4 regions of the Nocardia sp. CY15 genome follow, and region 4 is predicted to be linked to each of the others. Evidence: riboswitches for the same ligand, from Rfam matches in the RefSeq annotation. Region 4 holds a riboswitch; each other region holds the start of a gene.
The links. Region 4 has a riboswitch for S-adenosylmethionine ahead of GVY39_RS34335 (O-acetyl-L-homoserine sulfhydrolase). Riboswitches for the same ligand answer to the same signal wherever they lie in the genome.

Region 1: linked by a shared signal. The riboswitch ahead of GVY39_RS06300 (rhodanese-like domain-containing protein) and the one ahead of GVY39_RS34335 (O-acetyl-L-homoserine sulfhydrolase) in region 4 are both predicted to bind S-adenosylmethionine.
Region 2: linked by a shared signal. The riboswitch ahead of GVY39_RS15060 (aminotransferase class V-fold PLP-dependent enzyme) and the one ahead of GVY39_RS34335 (O-acetyl-L-homoserine sulfhydrolase) in region 4 are both predicted to bind S-adenosylmethionine.
Region 3: linked by a shared signal. The riboswitch ahead of GVY39_RS27955 (ABC transporter substrate-binding protein) and the one ahead of GVY39_RS34335 (O-acetyl-L-homoserine sulfhydrolase) in region 4 are both predicted to bind S-adenosylmethionine.

Annotation. Positions count from the first base shown of each region.
Region 1 covers NZ_VUOT01000002.1:101,982-109,047, reverse strand. The annotation lists gene GVY39_RS06320 (MarR family winged helix-turn-helix transcriptional regulator) at 1-210, opposite strand, end outside; gene GVY39_RS06315 (type 1 glutamine amidotransferase family protein) at 234-863, opposite strand; gene GVY39_RS06310 (RpiB/LacA/LacB family sugar-phosphate isomerase) at 970-1,416, shown strand; gene GVY39_RS06305 (O-succinylhomoserine sulfhydrylase) at 1,471-2,685, opposite strand; gene GVY39_RS06300 (rhodanese-like domain-containing protein) at 2,682-3,098, opposite strand; SAM riboswitch class IV at 3,113-3,229, opposite strand; gene GVY39_RS06295 (hypothetical protein) at 3,293-3,742, opposite strand; gene GVY39_RS06290 (FAD-dependent oxidoreductase) at 4,123-5,586, shown strand; gene GVY39_RS06285 (amidohydrolase) at 5,671-6,546, shown strand; gene GVY39_RS06280 (DUF456 domain-containing protein) at 6,550-7,047, opposite strand.
Region 2 covers NZ_VUOT01000010.1:157,758-164,823, forward strand. The annotation lists gene GVY39_RS15025 (inorganic diphosphatase) at 1-21, shown strand, start outside; gene GVY39_RS15030 (hypothetical protein) at 159-401, opposite strand; gene GVY39_RS15035 (crotonase/enoyl-CoA hydratase family protein) at 583-1,404, opposite strand; gene GVY39_RS15040 (2-oxo-4-hydroxy-4-carboxy-5-ureidoimidazoline decarboxylase) at 1,639-1,917, shown strand; gene GVY39_RS15045 (YbaK/EbsC family protein) at 1,972-2,448, shown strand; gene GVY39_RS15050 (flavin reductase family protein) at 2,527-3,078, shown strand; gene GVY39_RS15055 (Uma2 family endonuclease) at 3,107-3,550, opposite strand; gene GVY39_RS15060 (aminotransferase class V-fold PLP-dependent enzyme) at 3,624-4,943, opposite strand; SAM riboswitch class IV at 4,991-5,104, opposite strand; gene GVY39_RS15065 (Pls/PosA family non-ribosomal peptide synthetase) at 5,630-7,066, shown strand, end outside.
Region 3 covers NZ_VUOT01000034.1:17,724-24,789, forward strand. The annotation lists gene GVY39_RS27950 (ABC transporter permease) at 140-1,144, opposite strand; gene GVY39_RS27955 (ABC transporter substrate-binding protein) at 1,147-2,766, opposite strand; SAM riboswitch class I at 2,887-2,980, opposite strand; gene GVY39_RS27960 (hypothetical protein) at 3,366-4,073, shown strand; gene GVY39_RS27965 (glycosyltransferase family 2 protein) at 4,101-5,267, opposite strand; gene GVY39_RS27970 (DUF3153 domain-containing protein) at 5,303-6,085, opposite strand; gene GVY39_RS27975 (carotenoid biosynthesis protein) at 6,139-6,975, opposite strand; gene GVY39_RS27980 (NAD(P)/FAD-dependent oxidoreductase) at 7,020-7,066, opposite strand, start outside.
Region 4 covers NZ_VUOT01000006.1:132,668-139,733, reverse strand. The annotation lists gene GVY39_RS10535 (NADP-dependent isocitrate dehydrogenase) at 168-1,385, opposite strand; gene GVY39_RS10530 (MFS transporter) at 1,733-3,259, opposite strand; gene GVY39_RS10525 (TetR family transcriptional regulator) at 3,359-4,063, shown strand; SAM riboswitch class IV at 4,116-4,226, shown strand; partial or broken gene GVY39_RS34335 (O-acetyl-L-homoserine sulfhydrolase) at 4,460-4,687, shown strand; gene GVY39_RS10515 (homoserine O-acetyltransferase) at 4,723-5,841, shown strand; gene GVY39_RS10510 (helix-turn-helix domain-containing protein) at 5,870-6,247, opposite strand; gene GVY39_RS10505 (nitroreductase family protein) at 6,317-6,964, shown strand; gene GVY39_RS10500 (DUF3017 domain-containing protein) at 7,016-7,066, opposite strand, start outside.

The DNA of each region.
Region 1 (7,066 bases), on a different contig from region 4:
GATGCGCTGCACGCTCTGGCGGGTGATGCCCATTTCGCGGGCGATCCCGGCGACGGGCAGCGGCGTCCGCAACACCGCGCCCAGCACCTGCCACCAAGCGGCGGTGAGACCCGCCGGTCGCGCCAGTTCCTCGGCCACCGCGAGGAACTGACCGTTCAAACGGAACGACGTGATCGCCGCCGTGGCGAACAGCTCCTGTTCACCGGTCATGCCGAGCCTCCGATATCCCTCGCTCACGCATGCTGCGCGTCGTACTCCGCGAGCACCGCCCACCCGGCCGGATCGGCGTGGGCGAACAATCGGTACCAGCCGTCGAGCACATGCGGCTCGTACACCCCGAGCCTGCCGAGCACCTCGCGCGCGAATTCGAACGGCGCGCTCGCACTGGCGGTGATCACGTCCCCGTCGGTGACGGCAGGCTCGTCGACATAGTGCTCGGCGCCCGAATACCCGCTGTAGAGCAGGAATTCCGCGACATTGCTGGTGTGCCTGCGCGTATCGAGCAGGCCCGCCTCGGCCAAGCCGAACGTCGCCCCGCAGATCGCGGCGACCGGAACACCCGCGTCCACGAACTCGCGCGCCTTGTGGGCGAACGGCTCCAGCTCCGGCCCCTCCCAGGTCTCGGCGCCCGGCAGGATCAGCATCGCGCTGTCGGCGGGCGTGAGATCGGCGAGCACGAGGTCCGGCACGATGCGCATCCCGCCCATCGTTGTGATCGGTTCCGCCGTCGGGCCGACGGTCCGCACCTGCCAGGTTCCCGGCTCCCGATGCCAGCTCGACTTGTTGATGTGCGCGGTGGCCGCGCCCACCTCCCAGTCGGCGAGCGTGTCGTAAACGGCCATGTGCACTGTCTTCGTGGTCATGACAGTATCCTGTCATAATTGACAACATACTGTCAATCCTCGCAGCGCCGTCGAACGCCGGGTAGGAAGCACGACGCCTGGGCGAACCGGGAACTACGCTGAGTGCATGCGGATCTCGGTGGCGGCGGACGAGTGGGCCGGGGTGGCTCGGGAGCTGGTCGAGGAGCTGGGCAAGCGCGGCCACGAGATCGTGCCGCACGGCGCGCTATCGGACGAGGAACGCGACGACTGGGCGTGGGCAAGCGAAGCGGCGGCCCGCGACGTCGCCTCCGGCCGGGCCGATCAGGCCGTCGTTTGCTGCTGGACCGGTACCGGCGCCTCGATCGCGGCCAACAAGGTCGCCGGCGTCCGCGCCGCCCTCTGCGCGGACGCCTCGACCGCGGCCGGCGCCCGCACCTGGAACGACGCCAACGTCCTGGCCCTGAGTCTGCGTTCGACCTCCAGCGCCGAACTCCGCGAAATACTGGACGCGTGGTTCACGACCGAACCCAGCTCCGCCCCCGACGACCAGGCCAACATCGCCCATCTCGCCGAGATGGAACGGCGCTCCTGACACGCCGCACAGCTGCCCGAGATTCCCCTGACCCCTTGCCCGCGCGCGGCGGGATCAGGAGAGGGCGTGCTCGAGATCGGCGAGGAGGTCTTCGACGTCTTCCAAGCCCACCGAGATACGGACGACGCCGTCGGTCAGGCCGATGGTGGCCCTGCCTTCGGGGCCCATGGCGCGGTGCGTGGTGGTCGCCGGGTGCGTGATCAGGGTCTTGGCGTCACCGAGGTTGTTGGAGATATCGACCACGCGCAACCGGTTGAGAACCTCGAAAGCGCGCTTCTTCGCCTCGTGCTCGGGGGCGTTGAGCTCGAAGGTAACCACGGTGCCGCCCGCGCTCATCTGGCTGGTGGCCAGGGCATACTGCGGATGCGACGCCAAGAACGGGTAGCGCACCCAGCTGACCGCCTGATGATCTTCCAGGAAGCGGGCGATACGCAGGGCGGCCTCCGCCGAATGGCGTATCCGCAGCGGCATCGTCTCGAGGCCCTTGAGCAGCGTCCACGCGTTGAAGGGGCTCAGCGCGGGGCCGGTATGACGCATCAGCGTTTTCACCGGACCGTCGATGTAGTCCTTCGCGCCCAGGATCGCCCCGCCGAGCACCCGACCCTGCCCATCGATGTGCTTGGTGCCCGAGTAGACCACCACGTCGGCGCCGAGCTCGAAGCCGCGTTGCAGCAGCGGAGTGGCGAACACGTTGTCGAGCACGACTTTCGCGCCCGCCGCGTGCGCCAGCTCGGTCACCCGGCGCACATCGACCAAGGTCTGCATCGGATTGGCCGGCGTCTCGAAGAACACCGCCTGGGTGGGCACCGACAGCGCCTGCTCCCACTGGTCGAGGTCCTCGCCGTCGACGAAGACGGTCTCCACGCCCCAGCGCGGCAGGATCTCGTTGCACACCACGAAGCACGAGCCGAACAGGCTGCGCGCGGCGACGAGCCGGTCACCCGCCTTCAGCAGCGCGCCCAGCGCGGTGAACACCGCGGACATGCCACTCGCGGTCGCGAAGCACGCTTCGGCGCCGTCGATCAGGCGCATCCGCTCCTCGAACATGGCCACCGTCGGGTTGCCGTAGCGGGAGTAGACGAAGTGCTCGACCTCGCCGGTGAACGCGGCCTCGGCGGCCTCGGCGCTCTCGTAGACGAAGCCGGAGGTCAGATAGAGCGCCTCGGCGGTCTCCTCGAAACCGGAGCGCCGCAGCCCGCCGCGCACGCCCAGCGTCGCGGGGCCGACGCCGTCGGGCAGCGGCTTGTCGAACGCGCCGCCGGTGATCACGACTGCCGCCAGGGCAGTCCGAGGGCGCGCCAGCCGGCGCCGCCGCGATGCCCGAATTCGTCGAGAGGGCCTTCGAAGCCCTCGAGCACGTTGTAAGAGGTGCGGTAGCCCGCCGACGTGGCGGCGATCGCGGCGCCCACCGAACGCTGACCGGAGCGACAGAGGAAGACGACGGGGGCCTCGGGGTCGTGGCCGTCGAGCGCCTGCTTCAAATGCTCGACGAAGGCCTCGTTGCGGGCGCCCGTGGAATCGACCCACTCGATCAGCACGGTCGGCCGTTCGATCGAACTCGTGTCGGGGACGCCGACGAACTTCCATTCCGCTTCTGTCCGCACGTCCACGAGGACGGCGTCGGGATTGTCCCGCAACAGTTCCCATGCCTGCTGCGGAGTGATGTCACCGGCATAACTCATGTGCACCTCCTGCGAATCCGCACTTGCCGCGCCCGGGACCGAGGCGCCGCCAGGTCGTCACCCGGAGCACCCCACCGCGGAGGAGGGTTGCCGACCAGTAATGCCGGGGCTTGACACTGGTTCTCATGACCTTCGACTGAGATTGCACCGACCCGGGTCATCGTGTCAAACGATGGCTCACACTGCGGGAACGCTCAGGTGCAGACCAGCCACTTGTCGCCGGATCTGGTGAGAATCCAGGTGGAGGTGGCCGCCCTGCCGTCCACCGTCGTGGTGACGGTCGCCTTGCCCCGGTCGCCGTCCACCATCGGCGGGTCGATTTTCGCGATCTCGACGGGCTTTCCGGCGCCGTCCTGTCCCGCCAGGGGCGAGCGGTCGGCGTCGAATCCTTGGCACGCGGTGCCGGGCGGCGGCACGATGTCGCTCCGGTTGGAGCCGTCGACGAAGTTGCGCACGGCCGCCACGATGCGGTCGGCTTCTGTGACATTTTTCTCAGCGGGCGACAGCACGCCACCGAGCACGATCGCGATCAGCACGATCACCGCGACCACCGCTGCCGCGACGAACGGGGCCGCGGAGCGCTTGTCGGTCTGATCGACCCGGATGATCTCGTCCTCGCCCGCGGTCGGCTGCTGTTCGGTCATGGCTCGATGATCCCTGGTCGGCGCCGGTATCGAGCGCTCGGCCCCCGGCTCGAGACAGTGGCGGCGCGGACCAGCTGCGGGCGGGGCGCGATAGGCGGCGCGGGAGCGGGTAAGCGAGGAATGTGACATGCGATGGCATCCGCCGAGTTCACGCACCGACGCGGGGCGGTATGGACCATCCCGATAGAATCGCGGGACGGCGGCCTGCTGTCATAGCGAATCGGCAGCTCATCGCCGCGGCGAACGGAGCACCGTGCAGCCACGAGCCGGCAACGCCGGCGTCCGCACCGGACGGGTGCGACCGAGCCGGTGCGTCAACTTAGCCTAAGCTAAGCCCAGACGTCATTAATTGTTTCGACCATAAAGGTGCGCGTAAAGAGATGACCGAACAGAGTGAAGTATCGGATGGCGGTGTGCGCGAGCCCTCCGTGGTGACGCAGGCTTCCTCCTCCGGGCCTGACGCGCACACCGCGAGGACCCGCCCGCTGCGCATCGCGATCGTGGGCGCCGGGCCGGCTGGGATCTACGCCGCCGACGCGTTGATGAAGTCCGATGCGGAGGTGAGCATCGACCTGTTCGAGCGCATGCCCGCGCCGTTCGGGTTGATCCGCTACGGCGTCGCGCCCGACCACCCGCGGATCAAGGGCATCATCACCGCCCTGCACAAGGTGCTGGACAAGCCGCAGGTCCGCCTGCTCGGCAACATCGACTACGGCACCGACATCACTCTCGACGACCTGCGGGCCTTCTACGACGCGGTGATCTTCTCCACCGGCGCCAACGCCGACCGGGCGCTGCCCATCCCCGGCATCGATCTCGACGGCTCCTTCGGCGCCGCCGACTTCGTCTCCTGGTACGACGGCCACCCCGACGTCCCCCGCACCTGGCCCCTGGACGCGGAGAAGGTCGCGGTCCTCGGCGTCGGCAACGTCGCGCTCGACGTCGCCCGCGTGCTGGCCAAGACCGGCGACGAGCTGCTACCCACCGAGATCCCGCCGAACGTCTACAAGGGCCTGAAGGAGAACAAGGCCGTCGAGGTCCACGTCTTCGGCCGCCGCGGACCCGCCCAGGCCAAGTTCACCCCGCTGGAACTGCGCGAGCTCGACCACTCCCCCACCATCGAAGTCATCGTCGACCCCGAGGACATCGACTACGACGAGGGCTCCGAAGCCGCGCGCCGTCATTCCAAGCAGGTCGACATGGTCGCCAACACCCTCGAGCAGTGGGCCATCCGCGACGTCGGCAACCGGCCGCACAAACTGTTCCTGCACTTCTTCGAATCCCCCGCCGAAGTGCTCGGCGAGAACGGCAAGGTCGTCGGCCTGCGCACCGAGCGCACCCAGCTCGACGGCACCGGCAACGTCAAGGGCACCGGCGTGTTCAAGGACTGGGACGTGCAGGCGGTGTACCGCGCCGTCGGCTACCTGTCGCAGAACCTGACCCAGCTGCCGTTCGACGACCAGGCGGGCACCGTGCCGAACGAGGCGGGTCGCGTGATCGCCGACGAGAACGCCGACGGCGCCGAGCGCTACCTGCCCGCCACCTACGTCACCGGCTGGATCAAGCGCGGCCCGGTCGGCCTGATCGGCCACACCAAGGGCGACGCCAACGAGACCATCGCCTGCCTGCTGGACGACGCTCCCGGCTTCACCCCGGCCGAGCAACCCGAGCCCGAGGCCGTCACCGAGTTCCTGGAGAGCAAGGGCATTCCGTTCACCACCTGGGCAGGCTGGTACCGCCTCGACGCGCACGAACGCTCGCTCGGCGAGCCGGAGGGCCGCGAGCGGGTCAAGGTCGTCGAGCGCGAGGACATGCTGCGCGCCAGCGAGCCGCACAAGGTCTGATCACACCGCGGTGACCGACGCCGCTGCCACCGCCGCACCCCCGCTGTGGCAGCGGAAATTCCGACACTGAGGCATTCTGTACAAGTGTTCGATGCCCACCTGCACATCTTCGACCCGCGGTTTCCGCTGGCCGAGAACGAGGGCTACCTGCCCGATCCGTTCACCATCGCCGATTACCGCAAGCGCATGTCGCGATACGACATCGGAGGCGGCGCGGTGGTCAGCGGGTCGTTCCAGGGCACGGACCAGAGTTATTTGAAGGCCGCCCTCGCCGAACTCGGCGAGGGCTGGGTCGGCGTCACCCGGCTCGATCTGGACGCCACCGACGAGGAGATCCTCGAACTGGACCGGGTAGGTGTGCGCGCGCTGCGGTTCAACCTCAAGCGCGCGGCCACCGACATCACCGGGATGACGTTGCAGGCGCTGCGCGCCTACGAGCTGGCAGGCTGGCACGTCGAGGTCTACATCGACGGCACCATGCTGGCTTCGCTGCAACCGGTCATCTCCAAGCTGCCCGCGCTGTCGGTCGACCACCTGGGCATGTCCGCGGAAGGCGTGCCCTTCCTGCTCGATCTCGTCGACCGCGGAGCCAAGGTCAAGGCGACGGGTTTCGGCCGGGTCGCGATGAACGTCGCCGACACGCTGCGCCGTATCCACGCGGTGAATCCCGAAGCGTTGATGTTCGGCACCGATCTGCCCGGCACCCGAGCCGGACGCCCGTTCCGGGACTCGGACGTCGATCTGCTCTGTGATGTGGTGGGCACCGACATGCACGCGGTGCTGGAGGACAACGCCCGCGCGTTCTACCGGCTTCCGGCCCGGGAGCGCACCGTCAGCGACGATCCCGCCCCCACGCTGCCGCTGTACCGCCCGGAACCGCCGACTCTCCGGCTGCACCGCGACGAACTCCCGGGAAGCCGTGCGGGAGACACCATTCCGTTCCCCGCCATCGATCGGTAGCGCTCAGACGGCGAAGACGCCGACGATCCAGACACCGATGGCCAGCAGCGCGCCGAAGAGCTCGATCAGGATGGACAGGCCGACGCCCTTCAGCGCGTGTACCGTCGCTTGCCAGGCCTGCTGGTTGACGCGCAGCCGCTGGAGTTCCGAAAGGTACACGCCCAGCACGAAACCGATGAACAGGCCGACCACCGGAATGACGAAGAAGCCGACGACGCCGAGGATCGCGCCGAGCAGGACCGCTCGGTTGGACACTCCCGCGTCCTTCATCTTGCGCCCCGGCCAGGTGTATTTGACGACCCCGGAGAGCACCAGCAGCAGCGTGCTGATCGCGAAAACCGTCCAGGCCGTGGCCCCTCCGGTCAGAAAGGCCCAGACGGCGATCGCGGCGAAGATCAGGATGACGCCCGGCAGGATCGGGACGACGATCCCGACGAGGCCGACCAGAATCGCGAGGGCGGCGAGAAGGGTGTACCACCCCTGATCAGAGAGCGCTTCCACACGTGCAGCCTATAGTGGC
Region 2 (7,066 bases), on a different contig from region 4:
AAGGACCAGGGCGGACACTGAAAGCCGCTACGGCACAAGCGAAGCGGGGAGTCCGGTAGGCCCGGACTCCCCGCTTCGCTCTGCGGGCCGCATCGAAGGCCCGAGAGGGTGAAAAGGGACACCCGGATACCGGATGCCCCTTCTCGGTGACAGGTGGCTCAGTAGGAGATGTAAAGGTCCCAGCCGTCGTAGGTCTCGATGCACTCCCAGTAGTAGCCGCCGGTGCTCGGCGAGATACCGTCCGCCCGGCAGGCTTCGAAGGTCGCGTAGGTACCGATGTAGGTGCCGTTGTAGGCGACGTCCTGGTAAACCGGCGCGGCCGAGGCCGAAGCGGCCGTCGACACCCCGGCGACGGCAGCGGTGGCCAGCAGACCAGCGGCGAGGAAGGACTTGATACGCATTTCTTGTGCTCCTGAATGCGAGGCGAAATCTTTGACGTCCCAAACGATATGGACGTTCGGCGCCGCACACAGCCACCCCTAGGGTGAGGGCAGGGCAACCCTGAGGCGAATCACCTTGCCCACCCTTCCTCCCCACCCTTGGTGCACGGCGCGCCCGACCCGCCGTCGGGCGCCGTGGGCATCACCGACCGCGGAACTCGGGCGGGCGCTTCTCGAAGACGGCCTTGATCGCCTCGGTGAGGTCCTCCGAGGGCAGGAACGCGGCATTCCACGCGGAGACGTAGCGCAGGCCCGCTGCGACCTCGTCCTTACGCCGCTGATCCAGCACGTCTTTGACACCCTGCACCACCAGCGGCGGGTTCGCGGCGATCTCGCGCGCGGTGGCGTGCGCGGCGTCCAACACCGACTCCTGGTCCGGGAAGACGTCGTTGACCAGGCCGATCTTCTCCGCGCGCGCGGCGTCGATGTCCTTGGCGGTGTAGGCGAGCTCACGCAGGTGTCCCTCGCCGATGATGCCGGGCAGCCGGTGCAGCGAGCCGATGTCCGCGACGATCGCGACCTTGGCCTCTCGCAGGCTGAATTTGGCGTCCGCGCTGGCATAGCGGATGTCGACCGCCGCGATCAGGTCCAGCCCGCCGCCGATGCACCAGCCGGACACGGCGGCGATCACCGGCTTGCGGCAGTCCGCCACCGCCGTGACCGAGGCCTGCATCTTGCGCAGTTCGGTCAGGAAGTCGGTGCGCGGCGCGGCCAGCGCCCGTTCGGCCAGCAGCGGACCGAACGTGCCGCTCATCGCGGGCAGGTCGAGGCCGTAAGAGAAATGCTTTCCCGAGCCGGTCAGCACGATCGCGCGCACCTCGGAATCGGCGTCGAGCGCTTGGAAGACCTCCGGCAACTCGCGCCAGAAGTCGGGGCCCATCGCATTGCCCTTGCCGGGGCCGGTCAGCGTCACCTGCGCGACGTGATCCTTGGTTTCGACGGTGAAAGCCTGCCAATCTGTCATTTGTACAGCGTATCGAGACTCGTCGCGGCCGGTATTCCGACCCGGGAAACGTCCCGGCGTGCGCGACTCGCAAAGGAAGTCGCGCGAGTGTAAAGGCTGTGCGAATTCGCAGTGATCTACTGGTTCCCGGTTCGGAGAAAAGCGGATCATGAGCAGGTCAGCAAACCTCATTCATCGGGTTCGGAGGACACTGTGCTGATGCATCGCGGAATCGGCCTCGACCGATTCAACCAAATGCCCCGCGGTCGCGCGGTTCACGCGCTGTATGAATGCTGTTGCAACGTGACGTGGGCGGCGACACTCGCCGACGCTCGCCCGTACCGGGACCGCGAGGCACTGCTGAGCAAGGCCGATGCCGAACTGCTCGCGTTGTCCCCGCGGGATGTCGACCGCGCCTTCGAAGCGGTTGCGCACGAAGCGGTCTCCTCGCGCGACGTGACCGAACTCGCGCGGATCACCGGCGAACGCATCGCCGGAATGCTCGGTCCCAGCGAGGGATACCCGGAATACTGAGCGGGCGGCGCGACTCGCCCGGCGTACGGTCCGCAATCGCTCTACCCTGGTGAGATGCGCAGGTCGTCATTGCCCCCGGTCGCCTGCCGGGTCGCGGACACCCTCATCTCACGGGGCCATCACGGTCTCATCGTCGCCCAGCCGGAACCGACGCACACCGCCGCGGATGCCGCGCGCGCACTCGGCGTCGATGTCGGGGCGATCACAAAATCACTGGTATTCCTGCTCGACGACGACCCGGTGCTGCTACTGGTTTCGGGCGCGCACCAGGTCGACTTGGCGAAGACCGGTGCGCGCCTGGAAGGGACACTGACCCGCGCCCCCGCCGATATGGTGCGCGAAGTGACCGGTCAGCCCATCGGCGGCGTCGCGCCGGTCGGCCACCCGACCAACCTTCCCACCTGGGTGGACAACGCGCTGGCCGCCCATCGAGAGATATGGGCCGCGGGCGGGCACCCGAACACCATTTTCCGCACGTCGTTCCCACAGTTGCTGCGGATCACCGCGGGTCTTCCGATCGACGTGGACTGACTCGGGCCCGGGCCGCGGAAATCATGCCGAAGGCCACACACCCCGCGCGGTTCGGGCGTCCGGGCGTAGTTTCGTCATGTGACCGACGCACCACGGCCGGAGACGGGACTACAGATTCCCGATGATCTGAGCGGCATCACCGCGGAGCAGTATCGCGCGTCCATGCGCCACTATCCGGCGGGCGTCACCGTCGTGACGCTGAACTCGCCGCAGGGGCCGGTCGGCTTCACCGCGACCTCCTTCGCCTCGCTGTCGCTGGATCCGCCGCTGGTCTCGTTCAACATCGCGCACACCTCCTCCAGCCTGTCCGCCATGCTGGACGCCGAGTCCGTCGTCATCCATTTCCTCGGCGAACACCAGCAGCACCTGGCCCACCGGTTCTCCCGCGCCGCCGAGGAGCGCTTCACCGACCGCGCACTGTGGACCACGTTGGACACCGGCGAACCGGTTCTGCACGGCACCCCCATCTGGCTGCGCGCCACCGTGCACCAGTTGATCCCCATCGGCGACCACACCTTCGTCGTCGGCTTGGTCACCCGCGTCCACGACAACACCGACGAAAAGCCCGCCGCCTCGCCACTGCTGTACTACAACGGCCGCTACTACCGCCCCACCGCCCTGGGCGACTGACCGTAGATTCCGACTACGCCACCCGGCCTCACGCCCCGTCCAAGGTGGCGAAGTCGACGTCCACGGGGAAAGGGCCGGTCAGCCGGAGCACGTACTCGGACACTGGTGAGACGACTTCGACCACCAGCAGTACGTCCGCCGTCGTCAACTTGCGATCGCCATTGATACACCGGTGCAACGCCACGTCCGGGCGGCGAAAAGAGAAACCAGGGCTTCCCGGGCGGCTGCGCACGTAATGCATTTCGAAGTCGGTCACTACTCCGGTGCACGGCTCGTCCGGGGCGGCCTGCTCCAACGCGTTGGCCAGTCGCCGCGCCACATTGTTGTGCTCGAAGGTCCCACTGCGGCAGATGATCACATGGCCGTCGACCACCTCGATCTGCCGCTGGATGTCTTCGGGAAGCGCCGCGTAGCCCTCCTCTGTGATGAGGAGGGCCCCCGGATCGGTGGCCCAGACGGGCAGCGTGCTCATAAGTTCGCCTCAGCTCGGATTCGAATACGGCGATAGTATCCGGCGGCGCTGCCCTGATCGGGCGTACGCGGACTCAGCCGACCAAGCAGGGGGCAGCGCCGGCGGGAGCCGTGGAGGTGAAGGGGCGGGTTTCGGGGGTGGGATTCCACAGGCCGTTGGTGACGGTGTAGTCCCAGCTGGGGCCGGTGCGCACCAGGGTGTCCACGGCCTCGACGAGACGGTCGGCGTCGGCGGAGGTGGTGCCGAGGCCGATGCTGGCGCGCAGGGCGCCGGCCAGCCCGAGGCGGGTGAGCAGCGGATGGGCGCAGAAACGTCCGTCACGCACGCCGATGCCGTGCTCGGCGGAGAGATAGGCGGCCACGTGGCCGGGGGCGAAGTCGGCGAGTGTGAAGGCGACGATGCCGACGGAGTCGGGACTGTCGGTCCAGATGCGCAACAGCTGGACGCCGGGGATCGCGGCCAAGCCGTCGCGGAGGCGGTCGGCGAGCCGATGCTCGTGCGCGGCAAGGGTTTCGGCGTCGATGGCACCGAGCGTGTCACAGGCGGCGGCCAGCGCGGCGGCGCCGAGCACGTTCGGCGAACCGGCTTCGTGCCGCTGCGGAGCAGGCGCCCACTCGGCCCCGTCGGTACGCACCTCGCGCACCGCCCCACCACCGGCCAGGTACGGCTGGGCCGCGTCGAGCCAATCCCGCTTGCCCACCAGCACACCCGCACCGAACGGCGCGTACAGCTTGTGTCCGGAGAACGCCAGATAGTCGATGCCGGTGTCGCGCAGGCTGATCCGCCGATGTGGCGCCAACTGCGCCGCGTCCACCAGGATGCGGGCGCCGCACTGGTGGGCGATGGTGGCCAGACGCTCCAGCGGAAGCACCTCACCGGTCACGTTCGAGGCGCCGGTCACCGCGAGCAAAGCCGCGGGCCTGCTGCACAGTTCGGCGACCAGCTTGCCGATCGTCTCCTCGACCGTGCCCGCCGCCTGCACGACGCGCCTTCCATTCCTGGTCCACGGCAGGAGGTTGGCGTGGTGCTCGATGTCGAGCACCACCGTGTCGCCGGGGACACAGGACGCGAGCAGGTTGAGCGAGTCCGTGGTGTTGCGGGTGAAGACGACCACCTGGTCGTCGGCGGTGTCGAGGAACCGACAGACCGACCCGCGAGCGGCCTCGTAGCACTCGGTGGAGATCCGGGAGGCGTAGCCCGCACCGCGGTGCACGCTCGCGTAGAACGGAAGCAGCTGCTGCACACGCTCGCTGACCTGCGTCAAAGCGGGCGCACTCGCCGCGTAGTCGAAGTTGGCGTAGGTCGCCGTTCCGCCTTGCACCAACGGCACGCGCAGTTGGTCACCGGAGACCTGGGCGAGTGCGGCACAGGCGTTGTCGAGGGCAGTAGTCATCACGTGAATCCCGTCGGCTAAGGGACCCGCGATCAGATGAGTCGTCGAGTCCGCGCTTGCCGCGCCCGGTCGGGCGGCGGCCGGGTCGTCACCCGGAGCACCCCACCGCGGAGGAGGGTTGCCGGCCAGCAAGCCGGGGCTTTGCACTGGCACTCATGACCTGACCCGAGAGTGGCAGAAGCGCCCCGGCACTGTCAACCACATCCGACCCGAGTCCCCCACGAGCACCGCGTGGACCTAACCACCATGTGGGAGCCATTACAAGCACCCCCACGAAGACACGCGAGCCGCGCCTGCCTCGCGAAATCGTGGACCCCTCGGCGACAGACGACTGCCACCGCGCCCGGTGCCGCGATCCGCGACTCGACGTTCGGCACCGCCGTGCGGGAGGCAACCGACCGCTTCGATGAGCGGAATCACACCCTCGGTTCAGCGATCTCGTGGCGAATGCACGAGACTGACCCGCCGACCAGCTGTTGCCCTGCGGAAAGCCGTAAATAGCGGGCTCACCTGCAACAACACCCGCAGCACCGGCCGCTCCCGCGCGCCGTCCGGTGAACAACAAACGACGACAACCCCGGGTACCGTGGACAACTGGCCAGCATGGCGTTTGCCCTTTGGTAACCCAGCTATGACACAACAACAGGAAAGTGTGAGGCAGGTCGATGGGAGGTGCACAGAGCACCATGCTCGAGACAGAGGTCGACGCGCCGGCGCGTCCGTTGTCGCGCGGCGATCACGCGCCGGCGGCCAGGACGCTGGTCGACATCCTCACCGCGACGGCGCTCGCGCACCCCGATGCCCCCGCCATCGATGACGGCCGAGTCGTGCTGTCCTACCTGGAGCTGGTCGTCGAGATCGAGAAGACCATGGCTCGCCTCGCCACGGCGGGCGTGCGGCCGGGCGACCGGGTCGGCGTGCGCATGCCCTCGGGCACCCGCGAGCTCTACGTCACCATTCTCGCCATCCTGTACTCCGGCGCCGCCTACGTGCCGGTCGACGCCGACGACCCGGACGAGCGCGCCCAACTGGTCTTCGGGGAGGCGCAGGTCACCGCGATCGTGACCGCGCAAGGCATCGAGACCACCGCCGCGGGCATCCGCGCGGCGGAGCGACAGCGCGAGGAGACCTGGTCGACGCTGCCCGGCCCCGGCGACGACGCCTGGATCATCTTCACCTCCGGTTCCACCGGAACCCCGAAAGGCGTGGCGGTCACTCATCGCAACGCCGCCGCCTTCGTCGACGCCGAAGCGGACCTGTTCCTCCGCGACGCTCCGATCGGTCCCGGTGACCGGGTACTCGCGGGTCTGTCGGTCGCGTTCGACGCCTCCTGCGAGGAGATGTGGCTGGCCTGGCGCAACGGCGCCTGCCTGGTGCCCGCCCCACGCGATCTGGTGCGCACCGGAGCCGATCTCGGTCCCTGGCTGGTGCGGCGGGAGATCAGCGTGGTCTCGACCGTACCGACCCTGGCGGCGACCTGGCCGGTCGAGGCGCTGGAGGCGGTGCGCCTGCTCATCTTCGGCGGCGAGGCCGTGCCACCGGAACTCGCCGAACGCCTTGCGGGCAACGGTGATTCGGCTCGCGAGGTATGGAACACCTACGGCCCCACGGAAGCGACGGTCGTCGCGTGCGCCGCGCGCTTGGACGGCCGGTGGCCGATCCGGATCGGACTGCCGCTCAACGGCTGGGATCTGGTCGTGGTGGATCCAGCGGGCAATCCGGTGGCCGAGGGCGAATCCGGTGAATTGGTGATCGGCGGAGTCGGTCTCGCGCGCTACCTCGACCCGGTCAAGGACGCCGAGAAGTACGCCCCGCTGAACTCCGTCGGCTGGGAGCGCGCCTACCGCAGCGGCGATCTGGTCCGCAACGACAGCGCTGGGCTGATCTTCCTCGGCCGCGCCGATGATCAGATCAAGCTGGGCGGTCGGCGCATCGAACTCGGCGAGATAGACAACGCTCTCCAGCACCTCCCGGGCGTCACGGGCGCCGCGGCGGCCATCCGAACCACGAAGGCGGGCAACAAGCTCCTGGTCGGCTATGTGACCGGGCCGGGGGCGGACTTCGATGCCAAGGCCGCGCGAGCCGCCCTCGCCGGACAACTCCCGGCGCCGCTGGTGCCCAGG
Region 3 (7,066 bases), on a different contig from region 4:
TTCCAGCTCACGGTCGGTCGCCGGATGCCGGACAGTACCGCTGCGCGCCGTTCCTCGGTCACGTCAACCACGAGATCTCACCCCCTCTGGCAGCGGCGCGCCGAGCGGGCGTGCGGGGGTCCTGGGAGCGGGAGCCATGTCAGGCACGAATGATCGCCTCCTCGGCGGCGTCGACGGCGGTCTGCGCGGACTCGCCGCTCGCACCGCGGGAGCGAGCCGCGATGCGCGGGTCGAGCAGCGGGTACAGCAGGTCCACCGCGAGATTCACGCTGACGAAAACCGCCGAGGTGAGCAGCACGATGCCCTGGACCACCGGGATGTCCTGCGCCAGCACCGCGGTCTGGGTCAGCCGGCCGACGCCCTGGCGGGCGAAGACCGTCTCCACCACCACCGATCCGGCGAGCATGTTGCCGACCAGGACGCCCGCGATGGTGAACGCGGGCACACTGGCCGGGCGCAGTACGTGCGTGCGCTGCACCCACCAGCGCGACCCGCCCTTGGCCAGCGCCACGTCGACGAACGGCTGGCGCCAGGTGGTTTCGAGCCCGGCGGTGAGCACTTGCGCGATGACCGCCCCGATCGGCAGGGCCAGGGTGAGCGCGGGCAGCACCGTGCCCGCGAAACCGTGCCCGCCGAACGCGGGCGCCAGGCGCAACTGGAACGAGAACACCTGCAGCAGAAGCAGTCCGGTCCAGAACGTCGGCACCGAGACGCCCAGCGACGGCAACGCCGCCAGGGCGCTGCGCAGCCACGGTCGACGGGTATGGGTCGCCGCGAACGCCAGCGAGACGCCACCGACGACCGCGAAGAGCAGGGCGGCGCCGGTCAATTCGAGCGTGGCGGGCAGCGCGTCGCCGATCGCGCCGGTGACCGGTTGCCCGGTCGCGATGGATTGCCCGAGATCACCGCGAACGGCGTGCCCGAGTGCGGTCCAGTACTGTTCCCACAGCGGCCGATCCAGCCCGTAACGGGCCTGCAATTCGGCGATGGCGGCCTTGTCCACCGGTGTGCCCGCTCCGCCGCCGTCGGCCGCGATCGAGACCGGATCGGCCGGGAGCAGGTACAGCACCACGAACGACAGCGTGAACGCCGCCCACAGCACCCAGATCGCCTGCAGCGCCCGCAGCGCCGAGTAGCGCGCCATGACTATCGTCCGCTCAGCCAGGTGTCGAAGAACTGCAAGCGCGCCGACGCTTCGAACTTCAGATCCCGCGTGTTCGGGCCCGCTCCGATGGCCTGGGACAGCTCGACGGTCGGGATGAACAACCCCGCCTCGAGGACCTGCTGTTGCGCGGTGCGGATGAACCCGTTTCGTGCCGTGGGGTCCACCGTGTCGAGCTGGCCGTTCAACGCGTCGTCCAGCGGCGAGATCGGGCCGCGTACATTGAGATTGCGCCCGTCGAGTCCGAAGGAGGTGCGCAGGATGTCGCCGTCGGCGCGGGTGGTGTTGAAGTAGGCGGTGTCGAAATCCTTGCTGTTCTGCCGCGCGGTGGTCTCCGCCACCGACACCAGGTCCAGTTTCAGCTCGACGCCGACCTGCCGCAGCTGCTGCTGGACCAGTTCGAGGATCGCCTGGTTGCCCGCGAACACCTGGCTGAAGAGCACCGAGAAGCTCAACCGCTCATCGTTCTTCGTCCGGATGCCGTCCGCGCCGGGCGCCCACCCGGCCTGGTCGAGGATAGTGCGCGCCTTCGCCGGGTCGTAGGCCAGGTGCGCCGAGAGGTCGGTGTAGCCAGGGGTGGTGCCGGCCAGCGCGCTGGTGGCGGGTTCGAACTGCGGGCCGAGCACGGTGTCCACCAGTTGCTTGCGATCGATCGCGGGCAAGAGCGCGTGCCGCACCGCCGGATCGCGCAGCGGACCGCGGGTGACGTTGGGTTGCAATCCGAACGGAATTCCCGGGTTGGCGGTGCTGAGCACGCGTCCGCCCGCCGCTTCGATCTGCGGGGCGTCCTGCGGCAGCGCGTCGCTGATCGCGTCCAGCTGCCCGGAGGCGAGACTGCCGGTGCGCACCCCGGATTCGGGCACGACGGTGAACTCGATCTTGTCCAGGTAGGCCTCGCCGCGATGGGCGAACACCGCCGAGCCCCAGTGGTAGCCGGTGCGCTTGGCCAGCGTCACCGCCGCGTCCTGGCGGTAGGCGGCGTAGGTGAACGGCCCGCTGCCGACGTTGTCGCCGAGGCAGCGCTGCTCGGCGGGCTTGCTCGTGGTCGCGTCGGCCAGGATGCCGAGCTGGGTGGTCGAGGACGCCTGGAGGAATTGCGCGTTGGGCTTGCTGAACTCCACCCGGACGGTGCGCCGGTCTACCGCGGTCGTGCCGACGTAGTTGGTGAGATAGCTGCTGCCCAGCGGCGCCTTGCCCGAGCCGAGCCGCACGATCGAGTCGAAGGTGTTGCGCACCGAGTCCGCGGTGAGCGGCGTGCCGTCGCTGAAGGTGACGCCGTCGGCCAGGTGGAAGGTGAACACCTTCGCGTCGGGGCTCACTTCCCAGCGTTGTGCCAGCCACGGTTTCAGCTCGCCGGTCGCCGGTTCCTGGTCGGTCAGCGAATCCACGATCTGCCGGGCGACGTACAGCGTCTGGTTGGTACCGGCCTGCGCCGGATCCGAGCAGGTCGGCGCCTGGGACAGGCCGTAGCGCAAGGTGCCGCCCGGCTGCGGTGGTCCCGCGTCGGCGCCTGGCGCGGCCGAATCACTGCCGCAGGCGGCCACGGTGGCGGCCGCGGCGAGCGCACAGGCCAGCGCGGCGATTCGGTGACGGGTTGGGATCACGAGGCAACTCCAGATACTTCGGTGCGGGCGAGTAGCTCGCCCTGGTACGACTCGGTGTCCGCGACGCCGGTCGGCAACGGTCGGCTGGGAATGCGGCGGCGCGGTTCGAGCACTTCGGTTCCTCCATCGGTCCCGGCGGAAGCACCCGCACCCGGTGACCGGGGGGTTGCTGCGACGTCGACGAGCCAGGTCTCTCAGTCGCTCTGGATGGTTGGCGTCAACCCTCCCGTCAGCGGGTGTCAGGGTCGAGCCGAATCATGATGCCCAGCAAGCGAAGGCTGGAACAAGGGAACTAATCACCGTGAGCGTAGATCTTGTCCCACGCGGTCTCATCGGGTCTTTGTAGTAACCAGGCATGCGCTGCTCTGTCGAGCGCGGGTGCGCGCCGGTCGCGTGATCACCGAGGGCGTCCAGCCGAAAGTCGGCGGCTCGATGCAGCATACGGTTCTCGCCGAGGGGCCGGGACACAGGTCGGCCCCGCAAGTCTCCCGTTCCGGGCAAACGAGACTCACCGCAAAATTGCTGTGCGCAATCTCGGCTGCTGGGCGCGTTTGCCGGAGTACTGTGCCCCTCGATCGTTCCGCCGATGAGGAGGTTTCGTGACCATATTGCGCCGTCTGACCCAGTTGTCCGCTGTCGCGACCAGTTCGATCGCCCTCGTGCTCGCCGGGCCCGGCGCCGCGCTCGCGGCCCCGGATGCGACCATTCCCGCGTTCTCCGACCAAGTCGTGCCGATCGCCGCCCCCGGTGACCTGCTCGGCGCCTATCACGCCGCGGTCGACGCGCTGCGTGCGCTCGGCATCCAGCCGTTCGCCTACCCGACTGCGTCCGCGTTCTGCCTCGACAACACCACGGCCGGTCTGGCGCCCGCTGTCGCGGGCGCCATTCCGGGGCCGTGGCCGAAGAACACCGTGCAGATCCCCGGCCTGGACCTCAGTGCGGTCAAATCCGGGCAGGCCATGTTCACCTTCGTGCCCTACGGCCTCGGACCGGACGGCCCGAACACCGCGGGCATGCAGGTCGCCTGGCTGAACCTGAGTACCGGCCGCAGCGGCACGGCCGCCATGGGGCCGCTGTCGGAGATCGCCCGCGCGATGATTCCCGCGGCCGTCCCAGCGGACCTGCGGCCGGGCGCCGAGCAGGCCATCCGGGACTTCCTCGTCGCGGCCCTCCCGATGGGCGGGGTGCGTGCGATTCCGGTGGACACCGGCAAGGGCACCGTGCTGGCCGCGGTGTTCGGCACGGTTCAGAACGGCGCCAAGTCCTGTTTCTTCCTGCCGACGGTCGGAATCACCGCGGTGCCGTGAGGTCGCGGCCGCCGCGGCACGGTCGGCTCAAGCGAGCGAGCGACCTTTCCAGCGCGCCGTGCCGCGGCGGCGGGCCCGATGCGAACGCGCCCACAACAGCAGATACGCCGCCACTGATGCCGGATGCGCCGCGGCGGCCAGCACATCGGAGCCTCGCAGCGGACCGCCGGTTTCGGTCGAGCGGGCCAGCAGCCGCCCGGTGACGGCGGCGAGCCAGCCGATCACACCTGTCCGCCGGGCCGAGCCCCGGCCCAGCACGGCCGCCGCGGGCGGCACCCAATAGGCAAGGGCGGCAAGCAGTCCCACCGCCGCTCCGCCCGTGATCGTGCCGTCGTAGGCCGACCAGAGCCACCGGGTGTAGCCGGCGTCCAGTTCCGCGGCGCCGTGATACATCCTGGTTCGAGCCAGCGGTCCCGCGGCCGCCAGAACGGTCGAGTGCCCGCCCCGTCGCAGCGTACGGGCGATGTCGAGGTCTTCGGTGACGCTCCCGGCCACTGCCGCGTGGCCACCCGCAGCGCGGTACACGGCGTTGTCGAACACCAGGAACTGGCCGCAGGCCACCGCCGTGGACGGCCGCAGGCTCCGGTCGGCCGCGGCGATCGGCAGCGTCGAGGCCCACGACCAGCACAGCAGGGGCTGCACGAGGGCCTCCGCCATCGAATCCGCTTCTTGCAGCGGCCAAGGCGAGACCAGCGCCGCTCCTCGTCTGCGCAGCGCGCCGACCGCCGCCGCGAGCGCCGCGGGGGCCAGCCGCACGTCGGCGTCCAGGAAGATCAGCACCGGCGTGGACACCTCCTCGGCCAGCCGCGCGCAGGCGGCGGCCTTCCCGGTCCAGCCGGGCGGCGGGTCGGACTCGGTGCGCAGCAGGGTGAAACGAGGGTCGTCGCCGATCGCCGCGCGGGCCGCGGCGCCGGTGTCGTCGGTGGACGCGTCGTCGAGGATGCGCACCGCCATGCGCGGTAGGCCGACCTGGGCGCGCAGGTCGCCGATCAGATCGGGTAGCCGCCCGGCCTCGTTGCGCGCCGGGACGCAGACGGTGACCGGTTCGATCACCGTCGCAGGGGTATTCGCCAGCCGCTGCACGGTGATCCGGTTGTATAGCGCGATGCCCGCGCCGAGCGCCGCTACGGCGGTAGCGCTGGCGGGCAGGATCGAGTTCGCGCGCAACGTCTTCGGCAGGTCGGCACTCACCATGCGCGCCACGCTATCCCGCCGCACCGACTTGCCGCTCAGCGATTCTGCGTCACCGTGCGCCACCAGCGGCTCAGGGAGAAGCCGACTTCCGGAGCGCCGGGCGGGGCGGGGTTGCGGTCCATGTACGCCATCGCGGCGATGATGGCGGCCACCGCGAGCGTGATGCCGCCGACGATGCCTGCCCAGCCCGCGAACGAGCGGGTGTTCGGGTCGGCGTAGCTGACCTCGGCGCGCAGTGTGGAGACATCGCCGGGCGGGAGCTTCCAGGAGACCACGTTGTCGCCCTCGCGGCTGCCGTTGGTCTTGGCGACGCGAGCCGGGAAAGCGATAGTGAACTGCACGTCGGAGCCGTGCGGCGGGACGGATTTCAGATCCACCCGCCCCGTCAGGCCGACCAGGTCGCCGGTGCGCTGGAACTGCAACTGGAACATGCCCTGGGTCTGCTCGGACAGCTGGCCGAGCTGTTGCACCTCACCGAAGGACAGATCCTCGAAGAAGACCTGGCTGCCGGAGTACCCGTCCTGGGCGTAGGGCTCCACCCGCACCTTCGCGGCCAGCGTCTCGGGCGCCTTCAGTTGCGGGCCCTTGTCACCGGGGTCGGCGGGCACCACGGCGGCGACGATCCGTCCGGACACCCGGTCGTTGGACGAGACACCCATCGATACCTGAACCCGCAGGCAGCCCGCGAGCATCGGCGCCAGCATCGCCGCGAGCAGAACGGCCGCCGCAACGCGCACGCCGCGGCGTGAACCCCGCCGCTGCGGCGGCTGCGGAGCATCGGGCTTCGTGGTGACGGGACTCGGTTGCACGGGTGACATCGTGCCAGTCCATCCGCCCGGAATGAAACGCGCCGGTCTCCGCGCGCGTCGGCCTACCGCACCGGGCGTGGCGCGCCGGGGCGGCGGCGCGCGCGGGCCGCGGCCACCAGCAGGGGAACGCCCAGCACAGCCAGGCCCGCGAAGCCGTAACCGGCGGACGGCAGCAGGTCGAGGAACACCGCGTGGGCCAGCGCCGACCCGAGCCAGGTCCACAGGAACAAGGCCACCGGGACGGTGAGCGCGACCGCCTGCCCGCCTGCCCGTGGGGGATCCGGCGCCGCGCGCTCCCAGATCGCGAGCAACGCGCCCATCACGAGCGCGACGGCGAACCATCCCAGGTAGTTGGTCACCGGAATCCAGTCCAGTCCGGGCAGTCCGGAGCTGGGGTCACACCAGGTCCACTGCCCGTCGGCCACCATCTGCGGATCGAGGAACAGATCCCAGCCCACCGCGCCGGCCGCTGTCCACATGATTCGCGCGCCCGTGTGCCGGGACAACATCCCGGCCACCGCCCATACCGGGTACATTCCGCCGGTCCACGCCAGCGGGATGATCAACGGAACGTCGAACAGGGCGGGACCGAGCCGGTCGGTCGCGTACGAGTAGCAGCCGAACGGCATTCCCGTCGCGGTGCCGATCACCTCGGCCGCGAGCCCGATGCCGGACACGATGACCAGGAAGCCGACGGCATAGCGGAATCCCCTGGTCACCGTCGCGTGTGCCACGGCGGCTCCGGCGCACAGCAGCACGATCGCGACAGTGATCCGGTCGCGTGCGCCGCCGGTGGTCAACGGATAACCGATCTGCGCGACGATGGTCAGCGCGACGAAGACGAGGGGCACGAGAGAGCCCGCCGAGCGGTACCCCGGATCCCGGGGGTGCTCCCGCACGGAGACATTCCGTTGCGTCGTCAGGGATAGGTCGCCAGCGTCGGTCATCGTCGCAGCCACCGCGAAATCCGGCGCCGGTTCATCTCGCGCA
Region 4 (7,066 bases):
AGTGATCCGTTCTGACAAGAACAGTCCGGGCACCCGTTCCACTGCAGGTGGGGCGGGTGCCCGATGGTGTTCGCCCGGCGCTGGGTGAGTGAATACCCAGCGCCGGAGTCGGCCGAGCGGCTCGGCCCCGCGGTTCGGCGCCGAGACGGCCGCGGCGCCGGAAACGCTCAGCGCAGTGCGCGAGCCAGGTTGGCGTCCAGCGCGCCGAGGAACTCCTCGGTGCTCAGGTAGCCCTGGTCCCCGCCGACGAGCAGCGCGAGGTCCTTGGTCATCTGGCCGCCTTCGACGGTCTTGATGACGACGTCCTCGAGGGTCTGGGCGAAGCCGATGACCTCGGGGGTGTTGTCCAGCTTGCCGCGGTGCTCGAGGCCGCGGGTCCAGGCGAAGATCGACGCGATCGGGTTGGTCGAGGTCGGCTTGCCCTGCTGATGCTGGCGGTAGTGCCGGGTGACGGTGCCGTGCGCGGCCTCGGCCTCACAGGTCTGGCCGTCGGGAGTGAGCAGCACCGAGGTCATCAGACCCAGCGAGCCGAAGCCCTGTGCCACGGTGTCGGACTGCACGTCGCCGTCGTAGTTCTTACAAGCCCAGACGTAGCCACCCTCCCACTTCATGGAGGAGGCGACCATGTCGTCGATGAGGCGGTGCTCGTAGGTCAGGCCCGCGGCGTCGAACTGGCTTTTGAACTCGGCGTCGAAGATGTCCTGGAACGTGTCCTTGAACATGCCGTCATAGGCCTTGAGGATGGTGTTCTTCGTGGACATGTACACCGGGTAGTTCTGCTGCAAGCCGTAGTTGAACGACGCCCGCGCGAAATCCTCGATGGACTTGCGGAAGTTGTACATGCCCATGACCACGCCGCCGTCCTCGGGCATCTTCACGACCTCGTGCACGATCGGCTCGCTGCCGTCGTCCGGGGTGAAGGTCAAGGTGACGGTGCCGCCCTGGAACACCTTGAAATCGGTGGCACGGTACTGGTCACCGAAGGCGTGGCGGCCGATGATGATCGGCTTGGTCCAGCCGGGTACCAGCCGGGGAACGTTGGAGATGATGATCGGGGCACGGAAGATGGTGCCGCCCAGGATGTTGCGAATGGTGCCGTTGGGCGAACGCCACATCTTCTTCAGACCGAATTCCTTGACGCGCGCCTCGTCCGGGGTGATGGTGGCGCACTTCACACCGACGCCGTGCCTCTTGATGGCTTCGGCGGCATCGACGGTGACCTGGTCGTCTGTCTTGTCGCGGTACTCGATACCGAGGTCGTAGTACTCCAGGTTCACGTCGAGATAGGGGTGGATCAGCTTGTCCTTGATGAACTGCCAGATGATCCGGGTCATCTCGTCGCCGTCGAGTTCTACGACGGTGCCTTCAACCTTGATCTTGGACATGGATCTTCGTGTCCTCCTAGGATGGTGCCCTCATTGCACGGCCAGGCGAACACGCTTGTGAGCGGACCCCAGCTGTTCCAACAGACAACGTATATGTCCCGCGTTGTCGGCGAGACGTGTGGTGCAAACAAGACAAGCGTACTGCTGCCCGAGTCCTCACCGCACGGGCAGCCCCCACAGTGAGATGCGCCACCTTTGTTACCGATTGGTAGGTCGGCGGCGGCTCCCAGCAGCGCGAACAGGCGCCGTCGCCATGATCCGCCTTCCGTTACGGCGCGGCAACCACTCCCCGCAGACGACGAGGTCCGCGCAACCCGTGACGTTGCGCGGACCTCGGTCTCAGCGGATCAGACGGTGGCCGGGATCCGTCCCTGCTCCTCCGAACCTTCGATCAGGTTCTCGGGCCGGTCGCGGATCATCAGCGCGATGATCGGAATGGCGGCGAGGAAGAACCCGGCGCCGACGTAGAAGGCCACGTCGTAGCTGTGGATCGCGGCTCGCGCGGCCAGGTTGTCGAGGCCAGGGTTGTCCCGCGCGAAGCCCTCGGCGACCTGCACCGAGATGGTGGTCAGCAGCGCCGTCCCGACCGCACCGCCCACCTGCTGCGCGGCGTTCAGCAGCGCGGAGGCGACGCCGGAGTCCTCCTCCTCCACCTGATGCAGCGCGACCGTCTGCATCCCCACGAACAGCGGACCCATGCCGAGCGCGATGAGCACCTGAGCGGGCAGCACCCCGGAGAGGAAGGTGTCGCCGTAACTCAGCTGGGCCAGCAGCACCAGCCCGATGACGCCCAGTACGGCGCCTGCCAGCATCAGCGGGCGCGGGCCGAGCTTGGGCAGCAGGGCGCTGGTGAGTCCCGCCGAGATCGCGATGCCCGCCGGGAAAGGCAGGAACGCGAAGCCCGCCTTCAGCGCCGAGTAGCCCAGGGTGATCTGGAAGTAGTAGCTCAGGAACAGGAACATCGCGAACATGGCGATCGGGATGAGCAGCGCGGCGAGGAACGCGCCGCCCCGGTTGATCTCCCCCGGGATGTGCAGCGGCAGCAGCGGGTTCGACGAGCGCCGTTCGATCACGACGAAGGCGATGAGCAGGGCGAGCCCGGCGACGAGCAGCGCGAGGGTGCTTCCGGCCAGCCAGCCGTCGTCGGCGGCGCGGCTGAATCCGTACACAATGGCGATCAACCCGAACGTCACGGTGACGGCACCGGGCACGTCGTATCCGCCGCTGCGCGGAGCCGGGAGGTCCTTCGCCACCCAGGCCAGCGCCCCGAGCAACGCCAGCAACGCGATCGGCGTGTTGACCAGCAGGCACCAGCGCCACGACGCGTACTCGGTGAGCGCGCCGCCCGCGATCAGGCCGAGCGCGGCGCCGCCCGCGGAGATGCCCGCGAACACGCCGAAGGCGGTGGCCCGCTCACCCGGCTCGGTGAACGTCACCGACAGCAGCGAGAGCGCGGCCGGGGCGAGCAGCGCGGCGAACGCGCCCTGCAACGCGCGTCCTGCGAAGAGCTCCGCTCCGTTCTGCGCGAGACCGGCCAAAGCCGAAGCGCCGGCGAAACCGATCAGGCCGATGATGAAAATTCGGCGGCGCCCGAGGTAGTCGGCCAGCCGGCCGCCCAGCAGCAGGAGACCGCCGAAGATCAGCGTGTAGGCGGTGAGCATCCATTGCCGGTTGCCGTCGCTGATGCCGAGATCGCGCTGCGCGAACGGCAGCGAGATGGTCACGATGGTGGCGTCCAGGACCACCATGAGCTGGGCCGATGCGATCACTGCCAGCGCGAGCCAGCGCGCTGAACTGCCCGGCTTTCGCGATGCGTGCACCGCTGTCGCGGTTTCGGTCACGTTGTCTCCTCGTTCCTCGATGTCGGGAACCATCCTGTCATTGAGCGACATTTGGCGTCAAGCGCAAAATGTCGTAGTACGACATTTGTCGGTTACGGACAGGAAAACGGCGGGTTGCGTTACCATGAGGACATGCTCGAGTCATCGGCGCCGATGGGCGCGGGCGCAGCGGCCGACCAGGCCCCGGCGACGGCAGGACTGCGCGAACGCAAGAAGCAGCAGACCAGGCTGCGCATCATGGCGGCCGCCCTCGATCTGTGTGATACGCAGGGCTTCGACGCGACCACCATCGAGCAGATCGCCAACGCGGCGGATGTCTCACCGCGCACGATCAACCGCTATTTCGACAGCAAAGAGGACATCGTCCTGGGGCCCGTCCACGACTTCGGGCGCACCATCGCCGAGACTCTGCGCGGAATGCCCCGCACGGGCAACGAGCTCGAGGCGTTGCGCGAGGCCTTCCTGCAGGTGGTCGATCGAGCCTCCGAGGCCGGTCCGGCCGACCCGCTGTCGTTCCGGCAGTTCCAGAAGGTACAGCGGATTCTGCGCAGCAGTCCGTCGGTCAGCGCGCGCAGTCTCGAACACGCCGACGACAAGCGGACCGCGATCGCGGCGGTGGTCGCCGAGCGCCTCGGTGCCGAACCGGACGCCCGTGCGGTGCGGCTCATCGTCGGCACCTGGCAACTGATCGGCCATGTCGGCATGGAGTGCTCGGACGACTTGTTCCTGGACGAGGATCTGGCCACCGCGGCCGAAGCGGGACGCACCGCGTTCACCGAGACCTTCGACGAATTCGTGCGCGTCTGCCGCGTCGCGCCGCAGCCCGGCGGCGAGTGAAGTCGGTGGAGGATTTCGGAGGCTGACCGACCGCCGGTTATGATGCCGGGCAGGTCATGAGTACCAGCGCCAAGCCCCGGCTCGCTGATCGGCAACCCTCCAACCGCGGTGGGGTGCTCCGGGTGATGACCTGGCTCCCGAAAGCCGGGAGCAAGCGCGTAGTAGGAGGTCGCCGGCATGTGTTGTCGTACACACCGCTAACCCCCCGAATACCGGCGAACACCTTCTTGGGAGCAAACCATGAGTGAATCCATCGCGCCCGGGGCCGTGCAGGACCCGGTGCAGTGGTCCTTCGAGACCGAGCGCAGCCGTGCGGGCCGGACCACCGACGGCACGCACGCCCCCGCGCTGCCGGTCCAGCGGACCGGTTCGCACACCTTCGGCGACGCCGCGCGGGACGGATCAGCCCTGCACAGCCGCGTGGCTACCATCGGGGATGTGCGTCCCCTCGTGATTCACCGTGCGTCGATGACGCATTCTCAGCTCACCCTCGAGGCACAGCTCGTCCTCGGAGTCGCTTCCGGACCGGTCCGCTCCGCCGTCGGCGTCGGCGTCGGCGTCGGCGTCGGCGTCGAGACCATGCCGACCGATCTGCGCGCCGGTTTCGCGGCGGCGACGACGTGACCGTGGGTACCGAACAGAGCGTGCGGGCCTCCGCCATCGTCCTGCCGCCCCCGGATGGACAGCTCGGCACCGTGGCCATCGGCGATGTGCGACTCGAGAACGGAGCGGTCATCCCGGACGTGCACCTCGCGGTGCAGCGCTGGGGTGAGCTCTCCCCCGCGCTGGACAACGTCGTGCTGGTCGAGCACGCCCTCACCGGCGACTCGCACGTCGTCGGTAGACCCGACGACGTGCACCCGATGCCCGGCTGGTGGGACGGCATGGTCGGGCCAGGCGCGCCGCTGGACACCGACGAATGGTGCGTGATCGCGACCAACGTGCTCGGCGGCTGTAAGGGCAGCACCGGGCCGTCATCGCTCGCTCCGGATGGGAAGGTCTGGGGCGCAAGGTTTCCCGAGATCTCCATCCGCGATCAGGTGACCGCGGAGGCCGCTCTGTTCGACCTGCTCGGCGTCGAGCGGCTCGCCGCCGTGGTCGGCGGGTCGATGGGCGGCATGCGGGTGCTGGAATGGATGGTCGGCGCACCCGAGCGGGTCGCCGCCGCGCTGGTCCTCGCCGTGGGCGCCCGCGCTACCGCCGACCAGATCGGCACCCAGACCACCCAGATCGCGGCGATCAAGGCCGATCCGGACTGGCAGGGCGGCGACTATCACGGCACCGGCCGCGCTCCGCTGACGGGCATGGCCCTGGCCCGGCGGATCGCGCACCTGACCTACCGCACCGAGTTCGAGCTCGATCACCGGTTCGAGAACAGACCTCAGGACGACGAGGACCCGTGGACCGGCGGCCGCTACGCGGTGCAGAGCTACCTGGATCACCAAGCCGAAAAGCTGTGCAAGCGTTTCGATCCCGCCACGTATGTGCTGCTGACCGAGGCGATGAACCGCCACGACGTCGGCCGCGACCGGGGCGGCATCGAGGCGGCGCTCGCCGCGACGCCGGTGCCCTGCGTGGTCGGCGGCGTCGACTCCGACCGGCTGTACCCGCTGCGGACCCAACAGGAACTCGCGGATCTCCTACCCGGCTGCGACGGACTCGAGGTGGTGCACTCGCGTGACGGGCACGACGGGTTCCTCACCGAGGCGGCCGCGGTGTCGAAACTGCTGACCGAGACCATGCGACTCGCTCGGGACGGCATCCGGACCAAGCGCTGACCGGCCCCGAGCATTCGGTGCCGGGCCGTCACCCCGCCGCTGCTCGTCGGGCCGCCTCGATCCGGTTGATGTTGGTTTCGATCCAGTCCCGCAGCGCCGCGATGGGCGTGCGCAGGCTGTGGCCGAGTTCGGTGAGCGTGTAGTCCACCCGGGGCGGGACGGTGGGATGCACTGTGCGCGTGACGAATCCATCGGCCTCGAGTTGGCGCAACGTCTGCGTCAGCATCTTCTGGGAGATGCCGCCGATCCGGTGGCGCAGGTCGGTGTATCGCAGGGTGCCGTCGGCGAGCGCGTCGATGATCAGCACCGTCCACTTGCCCGCGATGTGGTCGAGGACCTCCCGCGTGGGGCACTTCGCGGAGTACACATCGGCGGGCAGGCCGGAACTTTCCACGTAGGTGGGCACCTGATGGAGTGTAGCGCACTATAAAGTGCCGTCTTTCCATTGGAGTGTCACTCTCCGATAGTAAGAATCATGGAGATACAGCAGATCTCGGTGTCCGAAGCGATCCGGGGACGTCGTACAGTGCGGCACTACCGCGCCGACCCCGTGCCATCCGCACTTGTCGACGAGGTGGTCGAGTTGGCGATGCAAGCACCGAGTGCGTGGAACATGCAGGACCGGTCGATCGTGGTGGTGACCAGCGAGTCCGGCCGCGCGGCGCTGTCGGAGGCGGCGTTCGGCCAGCCGCAGCCGAGAGAGGCGCCGGTAGTGCTCGTCTTCGTCGCCGATCCCGCCGCCTGGCGCGACCACAACGCCGATATCGCCGAACTGGCCGGCCGAAACGGCGCGTGGAACGCCGAGTTCACCGCGTTGTTCGACGCGCGCGCCGAGTACCTGGCATTGGAGCAGCGCGGACTGCTGCGGGAGAACGCGGTCAAGAACGCGATGATCGCGGCCACCTACGCGATGCTCGCCGCCACCGGGCTCGGTTTGGCCTCCGCGCCGATGAACGGCTGGGACGCCGACCTGGTCAAGCAGGCCATCGGTATCGGCGACCGCGATGATCTCGCCATCGCGGTGCTGGTCACCATCGGCTACAGCGACGCCCACCCACCCCATCCCGGACGCCGTCCGCGCGAGCGAACGGTCTTCGCCGAGCGATACGCCGCTGCCCGCTGATCACGGAGGGGCGACTCGGCTCGGCCGGGTCGCCCTCCGATCACCGACCTGTCAGCCGACGCCGAGCGTGTTGATCGTGGCCGCGAGGAACAGGATGCTCGA